DNA from 3 places in the Leisingera sp. ANG49 genome. Region 1 is predicted to be linked to each of the others. Evidence: riboswitches for the same ligand, from Rfam matches in the RefSeq annotation. Region 1 holds a riboswitch; each other region holds the start of a gene.
The links. Region 1 has a riboswitch for cobalamin ahead of AC58NV_RS11860 (aromatic ring-hydroxylating oxygenase subunit alpha). Riboswitches for the same ligand answer to the same signal wherever they lie in the genome.

Region 1 (5,293 bases):
ATGAATGGATGGAGAACCCGGAGCTGTTCCTGTTCAAGGATTACGAGACCAAATCCGCGATGATTGCGGAGCTGCGGGTGCCGATCACGGTCGACATGGTGGTGCAGGAGATCAACCGCTACGCCGACTCTGAGTTCCGCTATGCCGACAAGTCGGATGAGGTGGCGATTGAAAACATGGTGCGTGACTTCGGGCGGCAGGAAGAGGCCAAGCGGCGGTATCTGGAGGGGCAGGGGTGAAGCTGTATAGAATTCTGCCGCGTTAGATCTTATGTTTTAGGTGAATGCTGCTTGATGAAGTGGAGGGCGCCTAAATGTCGAAAAAAGGTCAACATGTAGTTCCCAGAGAAGGGAAGTGGGGAGTACGCAAAGCTGGTTCGGATAAGGTGACCCGTACCTTCAAGACCCAGAGAGAGGCAATTGAAGAAGCCCGCAAAATTGCAAAGAACCAAAACACTGAGCTTTACATCCATGGGCGCGATGGCCGGATTCGTTCACGGGACTCGTATGGGAAAGACCCATTTCCTCCGAAAGGATAGACATGGCAGCTGGTGATTTTCAGAATAATGCGTTTATCAACTGCCCATTTGATGCCGAATACGAAGGAGTTCTCCAAGCGATATTGTTCTGTTTGATCAGATTTGGTCTGAATCCACGGATTGCCACGGAGCGGATTGATAGTGGAGAAGCGCGGTTAGCAAAAATTGAAGAACTCATAGAGGCGTCGAAGTACTCGATCCACGACTTGAGCCGCTGCCAATCAAAAGTGGAAGGTGAATACTACCGGCTGAACATGCCGTTCGAACTTGGGATGGACTATGGCTGCCGTAAGTACAAGGGCGCCCCTTACAACGAAAAGCGCATTCTGATTCTAGAAGAAAAAAGTTACAGATATCAAGCGGCTATCTCAGACCTGGCTGGCCGTGATATTCAGAACCGAGAAGGCGATTACGCTAAAGCGATCAGAATCGTAAGGAATTGGCTTGTAAGCACAGGTGAGTTTGGACGAGCCCCGGCAAGCAAAGTTGTAAGCGAGTACGAGGACTTTCAGGAGTGGTTCCTCGAAAAGCGCCTATCAGAGGGTTTCACGGAGGAAGATCTCTTGTCCATGCCTACACCAGAGCTGTTGGAAGGCATGAAAGAGTGGGCAGAATCTGGACGGCCCAGAAGTTAGGAGGACACATGAAACGCCTCATCCAGCATGGCCTGATGTTCGGCAATCTCTTCCATGTGGCCTCGCCCGCGCTGGTGGAGCGCTATAACCGCGCGCTGAAGCATCTGACCGGCAAGACCACGGCTCTCACCGATTTCCACGTTGATATCTCGGGCTTTTCTCCGGAGATCGGGGATGAGCTGGGGGATGATCACTATCTGAACCATGCGGGCGTGAACCGGCAGTTCATTCTGCTCAGCACCGAGCAGAAACGCTGCCCGCTCTTGCATGTGAAATTCTCCACCAGCCGGGACATTCTGCGGCGGTTCATCGAGGTCAATGAACGCCAGCTGTTTGCGCTGACCGCGACCGATGCCGTTGCCGGCGAGCTGGTGAACTCGGTGTTTGAGGTGTCCTCGCCCGCGCGCCTGTTCGACATCCGCCAGGTGCGGATCGAGGCGGATACCACCCGCGGCACGCTGCGCCATGCGGACCGTCTGGCGGAGCTGGTTGAGCAGTTCAAGACGGGGGAGGATGCCTGGTTTGATGATGCGCTGATTGCTGAGATGATCGCGACGGCGGAGCAGACCGGCGATGTGACCCGCAATCCGGTGCATCTGGAGCATGAGGTCTTTGAACAGGGCAATTTCTGGACCGCGCATTTCGGCGGGCTTTACCTGTTTCAGGACGTGGAGCATCCGGCGGTGATTGCCAGCGGGGCCAAACCCGAGGGGGTGCCGCTGGATCGCGTCTTTGACCTGACCCAGCGCAATGCAATTGCCAAGTTCCTGGAGCTGAACGGGCTGGCAGAGCCGGTAATCCGCGCGCGCGGCGTCGATGGCGCGGCGATCCTGCGGCAGAAGATGGGGTTCCTGGCGGTTTCGGTACTGACGGAAAAGGGCCGGGACCTGACCGGCCTGTCGCGGTCAGACCTGCGGCGGCTGGCGGCGCGGCATGCGGAGGAACTGCCGGAGGAGTTCGAGGGGCTGGCGGCGCTGGTGCGCTGGGCCGAGGGCGGCGGCAAGTGGCCGCGGATCACCTCGGACCATCCGGCCTACTTCTATTCCCTGCGGGCCTCGGACACGGCCTGCCGCGATCTGGTCAACATGCTGCTGGCGGAGCTGTGCCCGCATGATTTCCGCCAGATGTTCATCTGCCACAAGGAAGAGTTCTACCGCCAGTACCGGGGCTGGCCGGAGACCAAGAAGGCCTATGCGGCGGAGTTCCTGGCGCGGGAATATGCGGTGGACAAGGCCGGCGCGCGCGAGGCTTTGTTCGGGCACGAGCCGGATATGGAGGGGCGGATGCCCAGGCTGCCGCGGAACCGGCGCAAGGGGATTGTCGACCGGGTCGGCCCCTGGGGGGCTGTGAACCGGGTGAGGGGGCGTTGAGATGAAAAGCTGTGGCTTGCTGCTGACCTTCCCCGGACCGCTTGCGGTCCGGTTCACGCCCGTCCCCGCCCCCGTCACGCCGGAGGCGTGCTTTCAGCACGACGGCGGGCGTGAAACGCCCACCCTCGGTGCCGGACGTGAACCTCTGTTGGGAAGCACTTGCCGGGGGAAGATGTAATGTTCGGTTTTATCCGCCTTGTCCTGATCCTGCTGGTGGTCCTGACCGTGGTCTATGCCGCGGTGTCCCTCTACTCGCGCGAGATGCGGCGGCTGAAGCTCAAACGGCGCTGGAAAGAGAAGGGGTTGACCGGCGACCGCGCGGCCTTCATCCAGCGGGGGCTGAAACAATATGACCGTTCGTTCCGGCGCAAGCTGATCCTGTTGGTCTATATCATCCCGCTGGGGGCGCTGGCGCTCCTGATCTACGTCATTAACTTCATGTGAGGTCCACCCCAATGCGTTTCATCAAATGGGCTTTCCTGATTTCCTTCTGGGTGCTGTTCGGCGCCTTCCTGCATTACACGCTGCCGCAGTACGACGTGGTGCGGATCGTCAACACCTATGAGGAACGGCAGGAGCTGAACGACTGGACCCGCATCTTCTGGTCCAAGCCGGATGACCAGTCGGCTGAGCTGATCAACCGCGATGTGCAGTTCATCCAGGCGGTGCGCGGCAACGGCCGCAACATGGTCTACCGCAACGAGGACACCGGCTGGAACTGGCCGCCCTATTTCAAGTTCGACACCGCGAACCTGTACACGGACGCCAATGACAGCATCTCCACCAAGGCGAACCCGGAATGGGTGGCGGTGATGCATTACGGCTGGCGCAACGAGTTCCTGTCGATCTTTCCCAATGCGGTGACGATCAAGCCGGTGGCGGGGCCGGAGGACAAGCCCACCAACTGGTTCTCGATCATTTTCCTGGTGCTGCTGGCGGCGCTGCTGTGGGCGATTTATGTGCGCTGGCGCCGGTTCCGGCAGGCGCGGATCGACCCGATGATCGAAAGCGCCGAGGACAGCCTCTATGCGGCGGGAGACGCCATTGCCGAACGCAAGGGCCGGTTCCGGCGCTGGCTGGACACCTGGAAATCGAAGTAAGCAAAGGCCGCCGGTTGGGCGGCCTTTTTCATGGGCGCCCGGCGGCATCGGCGAATCGATTCGGGCGCGTGAATCCTGCGTAACTGCGTGAAAGTTAAGCGCTTGCCGCAAACAGACCGGCGGATGCCGGTTTGGGATTCCGGCATGTGATTCCGCTGCCAGTACAGAAAACCTGCATGTCTTTTTCCGGTTTTGGCGGGTCGGATTTGTCTTCGCCGTTGCGCCGGGATTAGGGCAGTTTCCGCCTCAGCAAGGTGCCGCCCTTCGGGGCGGAGAATTGGGAAGCTGGTGAAACTCCGGCGCTGCCCCCGCAACGGTGACCCCGGGCAAGGCATGGCAATGACCACTGAAGGAGATCCTTCGGGAAGGTGCCAGGCCCCGCCGCCTAACGGCCCCGGGACAGTCCGGAAACCAGCCTTGCCAGGAAAACGTCAACCGCGGGTGGCGGCGGGGCGGTTGCAGGCGCGTGGCCTGCAATCTCTCTCCCCATGCCCGCACCCAAGCCAACCTGCCGCGGGGTTGCGGCAAAGGAGAGAAGCAGATGCTTCACGACAGCGAAATTCTGGCCAAACTGGTGGCCCGTCAGAAAAACTATTCCCTGGAGCAGGCGTTTTACACCGATCCGGGCGTGCTGGATCTGGACATGCGCCAGATCTTCTACCGCGAGTGGCTGTTTGCCATTCCCGCCTGCGAGATCCCGAAGGCGGGCAATTTCGTGACCCATCAGGTCGGCGCCTACAACGTCATCATCGTGCGTGGCACCGATGGTGAGGTGCGTGCGTTCCACAACGCCTGCCGCCACCGCGGTTCGGTTGTCTGCAAGGCCAAGAAGGGCAACTCGCCAAAGCTGGTCTGCCCCTACCACCAGTGGACCTATGAGCTGGACGGCTCGCTGCTGTGGGCGCGTGACATGGGGCCGGACTTCGATGCCTCCAAACACGGGCTGAAGCCGGTGCATTGCCGCGACCTGGCGGGCCTGATCTACATCTGCCTGGCGGATGAGGCGCCGGATTTCGACGCCTTTGCTGATGTGGCCCGTCCCTATCTGGAGCCGCATGATCTGGGCAATGCCAAGGTCGCCTATGAAAGCTCGATTATCGAGAACGGCAACTGGAAGCTGGTTTGGGAGAACAACCGCGAGTGCTATCACTGCGGCGGCAACCATCCGTCTCTGTGCCGGACCTTCCCCGAGGATCCGTCCGTCACCGGTATCGAGGGCGGCGAGACCCCGGCGCATCTGCGGAAGCACTTCGACAGGATCGAGGCGGCGGGCATCCCGTCGGCCTTCACTATCGATGGGCGCGGCCAACATCGGCTGGCACGGATGCCGCTGAACGAGGGCGCTGAGAGCTATACCCTGGACGGCAAGGCGGCTGTCGCCAAGAAGCTGGGCCGGGTGCCATTTGCAGATGCGGGCACGCTGTTGAAATTCCACTACCCGACCACCTGGAACCACTTCCTGCCGGATCACTCCATCGTGTTCCGGGTGACCCCGATCAGCCCGACCGAGACCGAAGTCACCACCAAATGGCTGGTGCACAAGGATGCGGTCGAGGGCCAGGATTACGACCTGAAGCGCCTGACCGAGGTGTGGGTTGCCACCAACGACGAGGACCGCATCGTGGTGGAGGACAATCAGCAGGGCATCAA
Region 2 (5,293 bases), on a different contig from region 1:
AGTTGCTCATCCCGGTCACTGAATTGCGTCGGATCATCAACGACATAGCTGGCCGCATCCGTTGCGGTGAAGGAGGTGCGGTCGCTGTCATAGCGTTCATCCGACGTGCGGAAGTTGAAGCCAAGTTTCAGCCGGTCGGTGACCAGGTAGTCGCCTTTCAATTGCAGTGTATTGCGGCGGATGCCGTCCTCTTCGCCGCCATCGCCCGAGGTGTCATAGCCGTCGTCATTGTCATGGGCGAAGCTGAAGGCGATGCCGCCGCGCTCGGTCCGCGACGAAACCCGTGCCGAGGCCCGGTAGCCGTCGGACCCCGCTTCCGCGCTGCCGCCGTAATCCGTGCCGATGCCGCCGGACTTGGTGATGATGTTGATCACACCGGCCGAAGCGTTGGAGCCGTAGAACACCGATTGCGGGCCGCGCAGGACTTCGATTCGCTCGATATTGGCCGTGTCCAGGCCGGACAGAATGTACTCGCTATCTCCGGCGGCGGCCTCAACGCCATCAATCAGGATCAGCGTGTGATTGGCTTCGCCGCCGCGAATGCGGACTTGGGTGAAGCTGTCGCCGGAGCCGCTCACCATCAGGCCGGGCACCGAACGCAGCGCGTCCTGGACGGTGGTGATGCCGCGATCTTCGATCTCCTCGCTGGTCAGGACCGAGACGGAGCGGCCGTACTTCTGGGCCTCGACCGGCGTAAAGCCGCCGGAGACGATGATCTCCCCCAGATCGGTGACCTCGTCATCCTGGGCGGTTGCGATTACAGGGGCGGCGGCCAGGGCCGCGGCCAGGGACAGGCTTGCCTTGCGCATATTCCATTCCTCCCGGCCCGCGCAGCAAGCACAGGCCAAGCGGCTGCCCATGCCGGGCAGCATGTTCAAAATTTTGGTCTTTGGAAGGCATTGCCCCCGCAGACGGTGAAAACTGCCACCACTACGGAAGTCCGTTGTCCTTGGCGCGCCCCGCACCCGGACAGGGTGATCATCCTGGCAGGTCTCCTGACTCGCGGGTCGAGGCTTTGCTGCGCCTTCCCGCCCCTTAGGGCAGTGGCATATCGCAGCATTGCTCTCCGCTCACAGTTGCGGGGGCAGTCACGGATTCGGCGCCTGTTGGCTACACCTCACCGTGTTCCCTTTTAACCGGGTGGTCTCCCAGCCGGACCAGAATGGCCGCGACTTAGGCAAACTGAACTTATTCTGTCAAGCGGGAGAATTCGCCACCTGTGTAGAAATGGTCCAGGGCTGGCATCCATACCGCCAAAGCCGCTTTGCCATGTTTTGTGTGATGACGATTGATAAAGCACTCAACAAGTTGCGAAAGGCAGCGGCCATTGCTTGGTCCTTTGATCGAAACATGCCCGTCTGTTGATCAGCGCAGCGCAGCCGCAGCCAAAATCTTCCACGCCAAACCCGCTGATGTCCTGAATACGATTCTCTTGACTCGGAAATTCCGTTTTGCCATTCAGCCAAGGTGACCGGTTCCGCGAGTGTTTCAATGCGCAGCGGAAGAAATAGGGAACACGGTGCGGCGTACCCAAAAGGGACCAAATCCGTGACTGCCCCCGCAACTGTGAGCGGTGAGTGACGCTGAGAACGCCACTGGGAACATCCCCGGGAAGGCCAGCCGAACCAGGACCCGCGAGTCAGGAGACCTGCCGGACGCGAGGACTGAAGCTCCGCTTGCGGGGGTTCTGCCCTTTTCCACCGGACGCCGGGGTGCGCGTCTGGCGCGTGTGCCGTTCAGGCGTTTCCGTGCCGCTACTCCCCGTTGTTCATTCCTGATTGCAGGTGTGCCTGCGTCGTCGAATGAGGACGAAATGAAACTGAACTATCTGGCCGCAGCCCTGGCCGTTTCCCTGCCGGCCGCCGCGTCGGCGCATTTCCAGCTGAACTACACCGAAAGCGCGCTGATCGAGAAGCCCGGTGACGTGCCGATGGGCCTGGTCTTCTGGCATCCGATGGCCAATGGCCACGCCATGGACATGGGCACGCCGGAAGAATTCTTCATGATCCACAAGGGCGAAAAAACCGACCTGTCGGACCGCCTGGAGCCCGCCACCTTCAAGGGCGCTGAGAACGAAGCTTCGGCCTACAAGGCGTCCGTACCGGTGAAACGCTCCGGCGACTATGTCGTGGTGACCGTGCCCTCGCCCTATTACGAGGAAAGCGAAGACATTTACATCCAGCAGATTTCCAAGGTCGTGCTGAACCGCAACACGCTGCCCACCGACTGGGACCAGCCGGTTGGCCTGGCCACCGAGATCCTGCCGCTGAACAAGCCCTACAACGTGATCGTCGGCTCCACCTTCTCCGGCCAGGTTCTGGCAGACGGCAAGCCGGTTCCCGGTGCTGAAATCGAAGTCGAATTCATGGCGGCTGAACCGGACCTGGAGAAATTCTCCACCACCAGCCCCTCCGTGGGTGAAATGCCGGGCGGCGCGATTGTTGCCATCGCCGACCAGAACGGCGTGTTCTCCTTCGGCATTCCGAAGGCAGGCTACTGGGGCTTTGCGGCCTTGGGTTCCGGTCCGGCGACCGAGCACGAAGGCAAGGAACTCAGCCAGGATGCTGTGCTGTGGATCCGCGCTGAAGAGCTGAAGTGAAAGTAGACCGATGCATATCGTAGACGGCGCACTGTCGAACCCGGTTGTGATCGGCGGCGCGGTTGCCGCCGTCGGCGGTATTGCCATGGGTCTGCGCAGCCTGCCGCTGGAGCGAATTCCGGCGGCGGGGGTTCTGTCGGCCAGTTTTTTTGTGGCCTCGCTGATCCATGTCCCGATCGGCCCCAGTTCGGTTCACCTGATCCTGAACGGGCTGGCGGGGCTTGTCTTGGGCTGGGCCGCGTTTCCGGCCCTGTTTGTCGGCCTGCTGCTGCAAGCGGTGTTCTTTGGCTTTGGCGGACTGACTGTCCTGGGTGTTAACGCCGTCAATATCGCATTGCCTGCAGTTCTCGTTGGGCTGATGTTCCGGCCGCTGGTGGCGCGTGGCTCTCCCCTGCAAGGAGCGATCTGGGGCGGCATCGGCGGCGGCGCAGCGATTGCTGCCACGACCCTCGCTGTCGCGGTTTCGCTGATGCTGTCAGGCGATGAATTCATCCTGGCAGCCAAGCTTGTGTTTTTCTCCCACATCCCGGTGATGGTCATCGAAGCGCTGCTGACCGGCGCCGCCATTTTCCTGGCCCGGCGGGTCAAGCCCGAGCTGTTTGTTGACACGAAAGGAAGCTTGGCATGATCCGCTCCTGCGTTTTGATCCTCGCCTTGCTGGCGCCGCTGCCGGCATTGGCGCACAATGTGATTTCCTCTGTGTTTCCCTCGGGATCGGACATTGAGGGCGAGGTTGGCTTTTCCAATGGTGAAATGGCACCGGACTTGCTGATCGAGGTTTTTGACCAAGCTGGCGGCAAACTGGGCGAAACCAGGACAGACACCGACGGGTTCTTTCTGTTCACCCCGTCTGAACCAGTGACGCATATCTTTCGCGGCGACCTTGGCGCCGGCCATGTCGCCGAGGCAATCATGGACGCCTCAGAGGTCGCACAGATCATGGGGCAAAGCCCGAGCGCAGTGGCGCCTGCAGCGGCCGGCACCGCTGCAATCCCGTCGGCTGCCACGGCTGCAGGCCTGTCCGACCAAGCCCGCGCTGAGCTTGCCACCATGATGCGCAACGAATTGCGCCCGCTCCGGCAGGAGCTGACCGCATTCAAGAACAAGTCGAATTTTCAGTCCGTGCTTGGCGGCATCGGCTATATCTTTGGCCTGTTCGGGCTGGGCTTCTACATCGCCGCACGGCGCAAGATCGGCAGCAGCGTATGACCTATGTTCTGACTGGCGACGAAAAACCGCTGAGCGGCTTAGGCGCCTTCCGGGCCAAAGTTACCACGCTTGATCCTCGGATGCGCATCGTGCTGACCGTGGTCTATGCCGTGGTGGTGGTCTCCCTCAGCAATCTTTGGGTGCTGTCGGCCGCGCTTGGCCTGTCGATGTGGCTGCTGGCCTACTCCGGCCTGCCGCCCCGGAAAACGCTGAAACGGATGGCGATGATGGACAGTTTCATCATCTTCATGCTGGTGCTGCTGCCGTTCACCATACCCGGCACGCCGGTCTTTTCCGTTTGGGGGCTGGAGGCAAGCTGGGAAGGCCTGCGGCGCGCGGCCGAGATTGCCCTGACTGCAAATGCCGTCATCCTGGCAGTCATGACGCTGGTCGGGTCCATGGAACCCGTGACGATGGGGCATGCGCTGTTTGCACTCAAGACGCCGGAACGACTGGTGCATCTGATGATGTTCACCATCCGCTACATCGACGTCCTGCGCGAGGAGTACCAGCGTCTGCGCACGTCGATGAAGCTGCGCGGTTTCCGCCCCGGAACAAACTGGCACACCTACCGCAGCTACGGCTATCTGGTGGGTATGATGCTGGTGCGCGCCATCGAACGGTCGGAACGCATTCTGGCAGCGATGAAGTGCCGGGGGTTCTCCGGCCGCATCATCCTGCTGGAAGACTTCCGCCTGGGCAGGGCTGACCTGCTGTTTGCCGCGGCTCTTACCGCCGCTCTTGCTGCCCTGATCTGGGCCGAGGCCAACTATGCTGCTTCTTGATCTGAACAACATCCACTTTGCCTATCCGGGGCTGGACCCGGTTCTGGAGGGCGTGTCGATGCAGCTAAACGCGGGGGAGCGGCTGTCGATCGTCGGACCGAACGGAGCCGGGAAATCGACGCTCCTGAAAATCATCATGGGGCTGATTGCCCCGGCCAGCGGTACCATCGCGGCTTTTGGAAAACCTTGCAGCAGCGAAGCGGATTTTCATGAGATGCGCCGCCGCGTAGGTTTTGTCTTTCAGGACGCCGATGACCAGCTTTTCTGCCCGACAGTGGCCGAGGATGTGGCCTTCGGCCCGCTGAACCTGGGCAAGTCCAAGCAGGAGGCCCTGGCCATTGTTGACGCTGTGCTGTCCCGCCTGGGGCTGATGCACCTGCGCGACCGGGTCACTCACAAGCTGTCGGGTGGCGAGAAACGGCTGGTGACACTGGCCACGGTGCTGGCCATGGAGCCGGAGGTGCTCATTCTTGATGAGCCGACCAACGCGCTGGACCCAAGCAACTACGCGCGGCTGACAGAAATCCTGAAGGGGTTGGATCAGGCGATCCTGCTGGTCAGCCACGACCCGGAGTTCCGCGCACAGGTTGCCCCTAAAGAGTATCACTTGAAGGACCGGGAACTCGTAAGGGTTTAGGACACACGGGTATCCGGGGCGCTTCGGGGGCCAATAAGCACCGATGCTGCCAATCATGTTTCT
Region 3 (5,293 bases), on a different contig from region 1:
TTCACGCTGTGCGATTTGCGCCTGGTCCAGGGTCGCCTCCAGCTGATCGGAGCTGGCCTGGGCAAACATACCGACCAGATCGCTCAGATCCGAAGGGTTGCGGTTTTCGATTTCGCTTTCGCCCGCCAGCCATTCGCCGGCAATCAGGTTCAGTTTGGTCACGGAAAAGCCCCAGATGCTGAATTTCAGGTTTGCAGCAGGATGGACTCTGCAGCCCGCATCAGTCAAACTCAATAAACTGTAGACAACTTCAGGAAAATTGAAGCGTGGCACTGAAAATCGAAATGCTGCGCGCCTTCTGCACCGTGGCGCAAACCGGCAACCTTTCCGAGGCCGCCAACCGGCTGGGCCGGACCCAATCCGCCGTTTCCATGACGCTGAAGCAAATGGAGGATCATCTGGGCAAGAGACTGTTCGAGGGCGAGCGCAAGAACCAGCTGTCACCCTTGGGTGAGCAAGTCTTTGAACTGGCCCAGAAACAGGTGCGGCAGTTCGATCAGACCGTGCAGAGCATCGAGATGGCGGCTGAGGCGGCGCACGGGCTCTTGCGGATTGTCTCGGTCCCATCGGTTGCGGCGCTGGTGTTTCCTGCGGTGCTGGAACACATGACGGCGCGGCATCCGGGCCTGAAGGTGGAGCTGCGCGACACCGACACTCAGGAGGTTCTGGACGCGTTGGCGGAGGGAAAGGCGGATATCGGCATTGCCTCCGGCTGCCACCCGCTGAACGGTGTCAGGGCTGTGCCTTTGTTCGAGGACCGCTTCGGGCTGGTCTGTTCCACCGACCATCCGCTGTACCGGCAGGACGCGCGCCCCTCAATTGCCGAAGTGACCGGCGCCTCCTTTGTCCGCAACGCCCTGTGCGATCTGATCCGCAATGAACGCTTTGTTGAAGCGAGCAGCAATGCGGATGTGACGATCCACAACACCCATTCGCTGATCACCATGGTCCGGACCGGTAAATGGGTCACCGTGCTGCCGCAGACGGTTGCCCGGTTCATGCCGGAGGCAACCGCCTTCCGCCCGATTGCCGACCTGCCCGACAAGCGGGCGGTCTACCTGTATCAGCGCGAACGCTCCCGCTTTGCCGCGCTGACCGAGGAGTGCTGCGCCTTCATACAGTCCTGCAATCTGTCAGGCGTGCCAGGCTGAAAACCTCCGGCACGGCGCAGCATGGCCGGGGCACCCGTGCAGATGGCCTCTCAGGTCAATTGAAAGGACAGGAAGGGATCCGCGCCCTCGCCGTCCCGGACCCAGCGGGCCTTGATCCCGAAGATCCCGGACACCGTTTCCGGATCCAGCGCCTCCCCGGGCGCGCCAATGGCCACCAGGCGCCCGTGCGACAGCACCGCCACACGGTCGCAGGTCAGGGCCTGGTTCAGGTCATGCAGGGCCACCACGGTTGTCACCTGCAGGTTCCGGATGCAGTTCAGGATCGACAGCTGGTGGTGGATGTCCAGATGGTTTGTCGGCTCATCCAGCAGCAGAAGCCCCGGCCGTTGCGCGAGGGCACGGGCAATGTGCAGCCGCTGCCGTTCGCCGCCGGACAGAGTGGCCCATTCGCGGCGCGCGAAGCCCCCCATTTCCACCGTATGCAGCGCCTTGTCCACCAGCTGGGTGTCTTCGCTGCTCCAGGGTTTCAGCGCCGACAGCCAGGGGGTGCGGCCCAGCTCGACGACGGACCGTGCGGTGATGCGCTCAGCCGTGTCGGCCTGCTGTTCGACAATGGCGATCCGCTGGGCGATCTCCCGGCGGGTCAGCCGGGCCAGCGGTTGGTCCGCCAGCAGCACTTCGCCATGCGAGGGTTTGGCCAGGCCCGACAGCAGCCGCATCAGGGTTGATTTGCCAGAGCCGTTCGGGCCGACCAGCGCCAGCGTCTCACCCGGCTGCACCGCCAGCGACACGTCCTGCAGCAGGGTTTTGCCGCGCACGGAGAAAGACAGGTTGCGGGCTTCGATCCTCATCTCGCAGTCCTTTGCCCGCGCACCAGGATCACCGCAAAGGACGGCGCCCCGATCAGGGCGGTGACCACCCCGATGGGCAGCACCTGGCCTGGGATGATGATGCGGGAGACGATGTCGGCAGCGATCAGGAACACGGCACCGGTGAGCGCAGCGGCCGGCATCAGCCTGCGGTGTCCCGGGCCGACCAGGAACCGCGCCGCATGGGGGATCACTAGGCCGACAAAGCCGATCGAGCCGACGATCGACACCATCACCGCGGTGGTGAGGGCAGTGGCAAAGATCAGCACCACCTGAACCCGGCGGACCGGGATGCCGAGCGAGGCCGCGGAGTCGCTGCCAAAGGTGAAGGCGTCCAGGGCGCGCGCGTGAAACCGGCAGATCATCCAGCCCGCCAAGGCCAGCGGCACCGCCAGCCACACGTCCGGCCAGCGCACGCCGCTGAGGTTGCCCATCAGCCAGAACATAATGCCGCGGGCCTGATCCGCGTTGGCGGATTTGGCGATAATGAAAGCGGTCAGCGCATTGAACAGCTGCGAGCCGGCAATGCCCGCCAGCACGATCTGCGCCGCTGCGGCGCGGCTGCCCCCTGCCCCGGCCGCGCGGGCCAGAATGGCGACAAAGCCAAACGCCAGAAGCGCCCCGTTGAAGGCGCCGAAGGACAGCGACAGGGCGCCGCCGCCGAGGCCGGCAATGGTGACAGCCACCGCCCCGGTCGAGGCGCCGGCGGAAATGCCAAGGATATAGGGGTCTGCCAGCGCATTGCGCAGCAAGGCCTGCAGCACCACCCCGGCCACCGCCAGCGCCGCCCCGCAGGCCGCAGCCACCAGCGCCCGCGGCAGCCGGTAGCTCCAGATGATGCCCTGGTCCACCGGATCCACCGGCAGGCCTGCCCCGGCCAGCTTGTTGGCCAGAACCGACAGGACAAGGTCGGGCGCAAGCGCGGTCTCCCCGATCATTGCGCCTGCCAGAACCGCCGCGGCCAGCACCGGCAGGGCCAGGCAAGCGCCCCGGAAGCCCTGCCATGCGACTGCGGCGGCTGCGCTCATTCGCCGTTGCCGATCGCGCTGAGCTCAGCGGCCAGATCCTCCAGCGCCGGGATGGCGCGGATGGTGGCGTCCATCGCCTGGGCGTCCATCACCACGATACGGTCGTTCTTCACCGCGTCCATCTGGCTGGCGACCGGATCGGTGCGCAGGAACTCCAGTTTCTTCTCGTAGTCGTCAGCGGCAAAGCGGCGGCGGTCCATGCGGGCAATCACGATCACCGTCGGGTTGGCCTTGGCGATGGTTTCCCAGCCAACGGTCGGCCATTCCTCGTCGGTTTCGATGACGTTCTTCAGGCCCAGCTGCTGCATCATGTAGCCCGGGGCGCCCTTCTGGCCGGCCACGAACGGATCGCTTTCCATTTCAGGCGAAGAGAACCAGAACACCGCGGAGGCATCCTCCAGCGCAACTTCCTGTGCCTTGGCAACAGCTGCGGCCTCGCGCGCCTTGTAGTCGGCAACCAGCTCAGCGCCCTTCTCAGCCTCGCCGAAGATCGCGGCCAGTTCCTCGATGCCTTGATAGAGGCTGTCGGTGGTGAACATCCGGGTGCGGGTGCCGTCGCCGCCGGTGGTGTTGTCCTTGCCGACGCAGTCAGCGGGCATCACATAGGTCGGGATGCCGAGGTCGTGGAACTGCTCCCGCTTGGCGACCACGCCTTCGGGGCCGACATGCCATTCGTACTGAGCTGTCACCAGGCCGGGGCGCTTGGCCACCACGCTTTCAAAGCTGGGGTCGTTGTCGGCCAGGCGTTCGACCTTGTCGTTCAGCTCGGCATATTCGGGCAGCACGTCGTTGAACCAGACCGAGGTGCCCAGCACCTTGTCACCCAGGCCCAGCGCATAGAGCACCTCAGTGGCGGCCTGGCCAACGGTCACGGAAGACGCAACCGGTGCCTCGAAGGTGACGGTCTCGCCGCAGTTTTGAATGGTCAGCGGAAAACTCTCGCTGGCGGCAGCAGCCTGAGCGGCCGCAACGAAGGAAAGGCCCATCAGGCCGGAACGCAGGAACATGGTCTTCGATCTCCATATGTCAATGACCGGAGAACGGGTGAAAGGGCATTGACCGGCAAGGCTGGGTATCTGGCCCCATTTTGCGGCACCGGACAGCGGCGGCGCATCTTGCCGGCAACCTCCCCGGACAACCCCGTCCGGTGTGCTTCAGTTTTTCACCGGCAGGTCTCCTGACTGGCGGGTCATTGCCTGCGCCGTCTTCCCGGACCGCGTGGATCCAGTGACATCATGGCACAGCACTCGCCGCCTACAGTTGCGGGGGCAGTTCCGTTTGGCGCCGGCTGGCACCGCGGATTCCCTCTTAGCCCTTGCGGGACCGGTAAAGCGCGCGTAGCGCATCACTTCCGTTGCGGCAAGAAAAACTTCAGCGGTTTCCGGAAAACTTCAATCCTGGCTGTGCGGCCCCCGCCCGCTGCGGGGGCCTTCAGAACCCAGGAGAGAACTGCGCCTGTTTGCTGCGGCGGAAGGCACCGCCGCCTCCCGCGCCCCCGCTGCGGAACCGGTCAGCCGCCCGGCTCCGCAGCGCCGCCGCTCAGCTCCTGCGTTGCGGCCGCGATGGAGCCGGAGGCAACGACTGCGCCTTAAGACTGCCCGGCGGAAACCGCGGTCAGCGGCTGCGCCAGGCCTGGGTGCGGCGCAGGATGCCGCGGGTGGCCAGCAAGTGGATGATCCGCGCCAGCGCGTTGGTGTAGAAGATCATCATCCCCATCGCCGCCGCCGGGGCGATGTCGCCTGCATCATCCATGTTCAGCACCGCAATCGACGCCAGCGTGGTCTTGGGCGAATAGAGGAACACCACCGCCGACACCGTCGTCATCGCGTTGACGAAAAGGTAGATCGAGATGTCCAGCACCGCAGGCAGGCAGACCGGCACCGTGACGCGGGCAAACAGCTTCATCGTGGGCTGCTTGAGCGAAGCGGCAACCGATTCAAACTCCCGGTCCATCTGCTTGAGGGCGGTGACCGCTGTCAGATGCGACACCGTGTAGAAGTGGGTGACGGTGCAGACCACCAGGATCGCCATGGTGCCGTAGATCGCATTGAGCGGATTGGCGGGGTTGTTGAAGAAAAAGATGTATGCCAGCCCCAGCACCATGCCCGGGATTGCCATCGGCAGCATCGCAAACATCTGGAAGATGGCGCGCCCGGTGCGGAAGCCCTTGGATTTCTCGACCAGATAGGCGCCGAAGAACACGACCGCGGTGCCGGCCACAGCCGTCATCAGCGCCAGCTTGATCGAGTTCATATAGGATCCCCAGCCGCCGCCATCCATCCTG

Region 2: another riboswitch for cobalamin. It lies ahead of AC58NV_RS21095 (TonB-dependent receptor plug domain-containing protein); the one in region 1 lies ahead of AC58NV_RS11860 (aromatic ring-hydroxylating oxygenase subunit alpha).
Region 3: another riboswitch for cobalamin. It lies ahead of AC58NV_RS09655 (ABC transporter substrate-binding protein); the one in region 1 lies ahead of AC58NV_RS11860 (aromatic ring-hydroxylating oxygenase subunit alpha).

Annotation. Positions count from the first base shown of each region.
Region 1 covers NZ_JCATZN010000003.1:303,410-308,702, reverse strand. Annotated here, with positions in the region: gene AC58NV_RS11890 (AAA family ATPase) at 1-239, shown strand, start outside; gene AC58NV_RS11885 (DUF2188 domain-containing protein) at 314-538, shown strand; gene AC58NV_RS11880 (hypothetical protein) at 541-1,173, shown strand; gene AC58NV_RS11875 (DUF6638 family protein) at 1,182-2,543, shown strand; gene AC58NV_RS11870 (hypothetical protein) at 2,721-2,987, shown strand; gene AC58NV_RS11865 (DUF1523 family protein) at 2,999-3,643, shown strand; cobalamin riboswitch at 3,879-4,077, shown strand; gene AC58NV_RS11860 (aromatic ring-hydroxylating oxygenase subunit alpha) at 4,185-5,293, shown strand, end outside.
Region 2 covers NZ_JCATZN010000009.1:93,011-98,303, forward strand. Annotated here, with positions in the region: gene AC58NV_RS21095 (TonB-dependent receptor plug domain-containing protein) at 1-809, opposite strand, end outside; cobalamin riboswitch at 969-1,177, opposite strand; cobalamin riboswitch at 1,456-1,670, shown strand; gene AC58NV_RS21100 (DUF4198 domain-containing protein) at 1,814-2,599, shown strand; gene cbiM (cobalt transporter CbiM) at 2,610-3,227, shown strand; gene AC58NV_RS21110 (NikL family nickel/cobalt ECF transporter subunit) at 3,224-3,808, shown strand; gene cbiQ (cobalt ECF transporter T component CbiQ) at 3,805-4,593, shown strand; gene AC58NV_RS21120 (energy-coupling factor ABC transporter ATP-binding protein) at 4,580-5,230, shown strand.
Region 3 covers NZ_JCATZN010000002.1:676,326-681,618, reverse strand. Annotated here, with positions in the region: gene AC58NV_RS09675 (aldehyde dehydrogenase family protein) at 1-162, opposite strand, end outside; gene AC58NV_RS09670 (LysR family transcriptional regulator) at 267-1,151, shown strand; gene AC58NV_RS09665 (ABC transporter ATP-binding protein) at 1,202-1,963, opposite strand; gene AC58NV_RS09660 (FecCD family ABC transporter permease) at 1,960-3,009, opposite strand; gene AC58NV_RS09655 (ABC transporter substrate-binding protein) at 3,006-4,016, opposite strand; cobalamin riboswitch at 4,160-4,352, opposite strand; gene AC58NV_RS09650 (putative 2-aminoethylphosphonate ABC transporter permease subunit) at 4,624-5,293, opposite strand, start outside.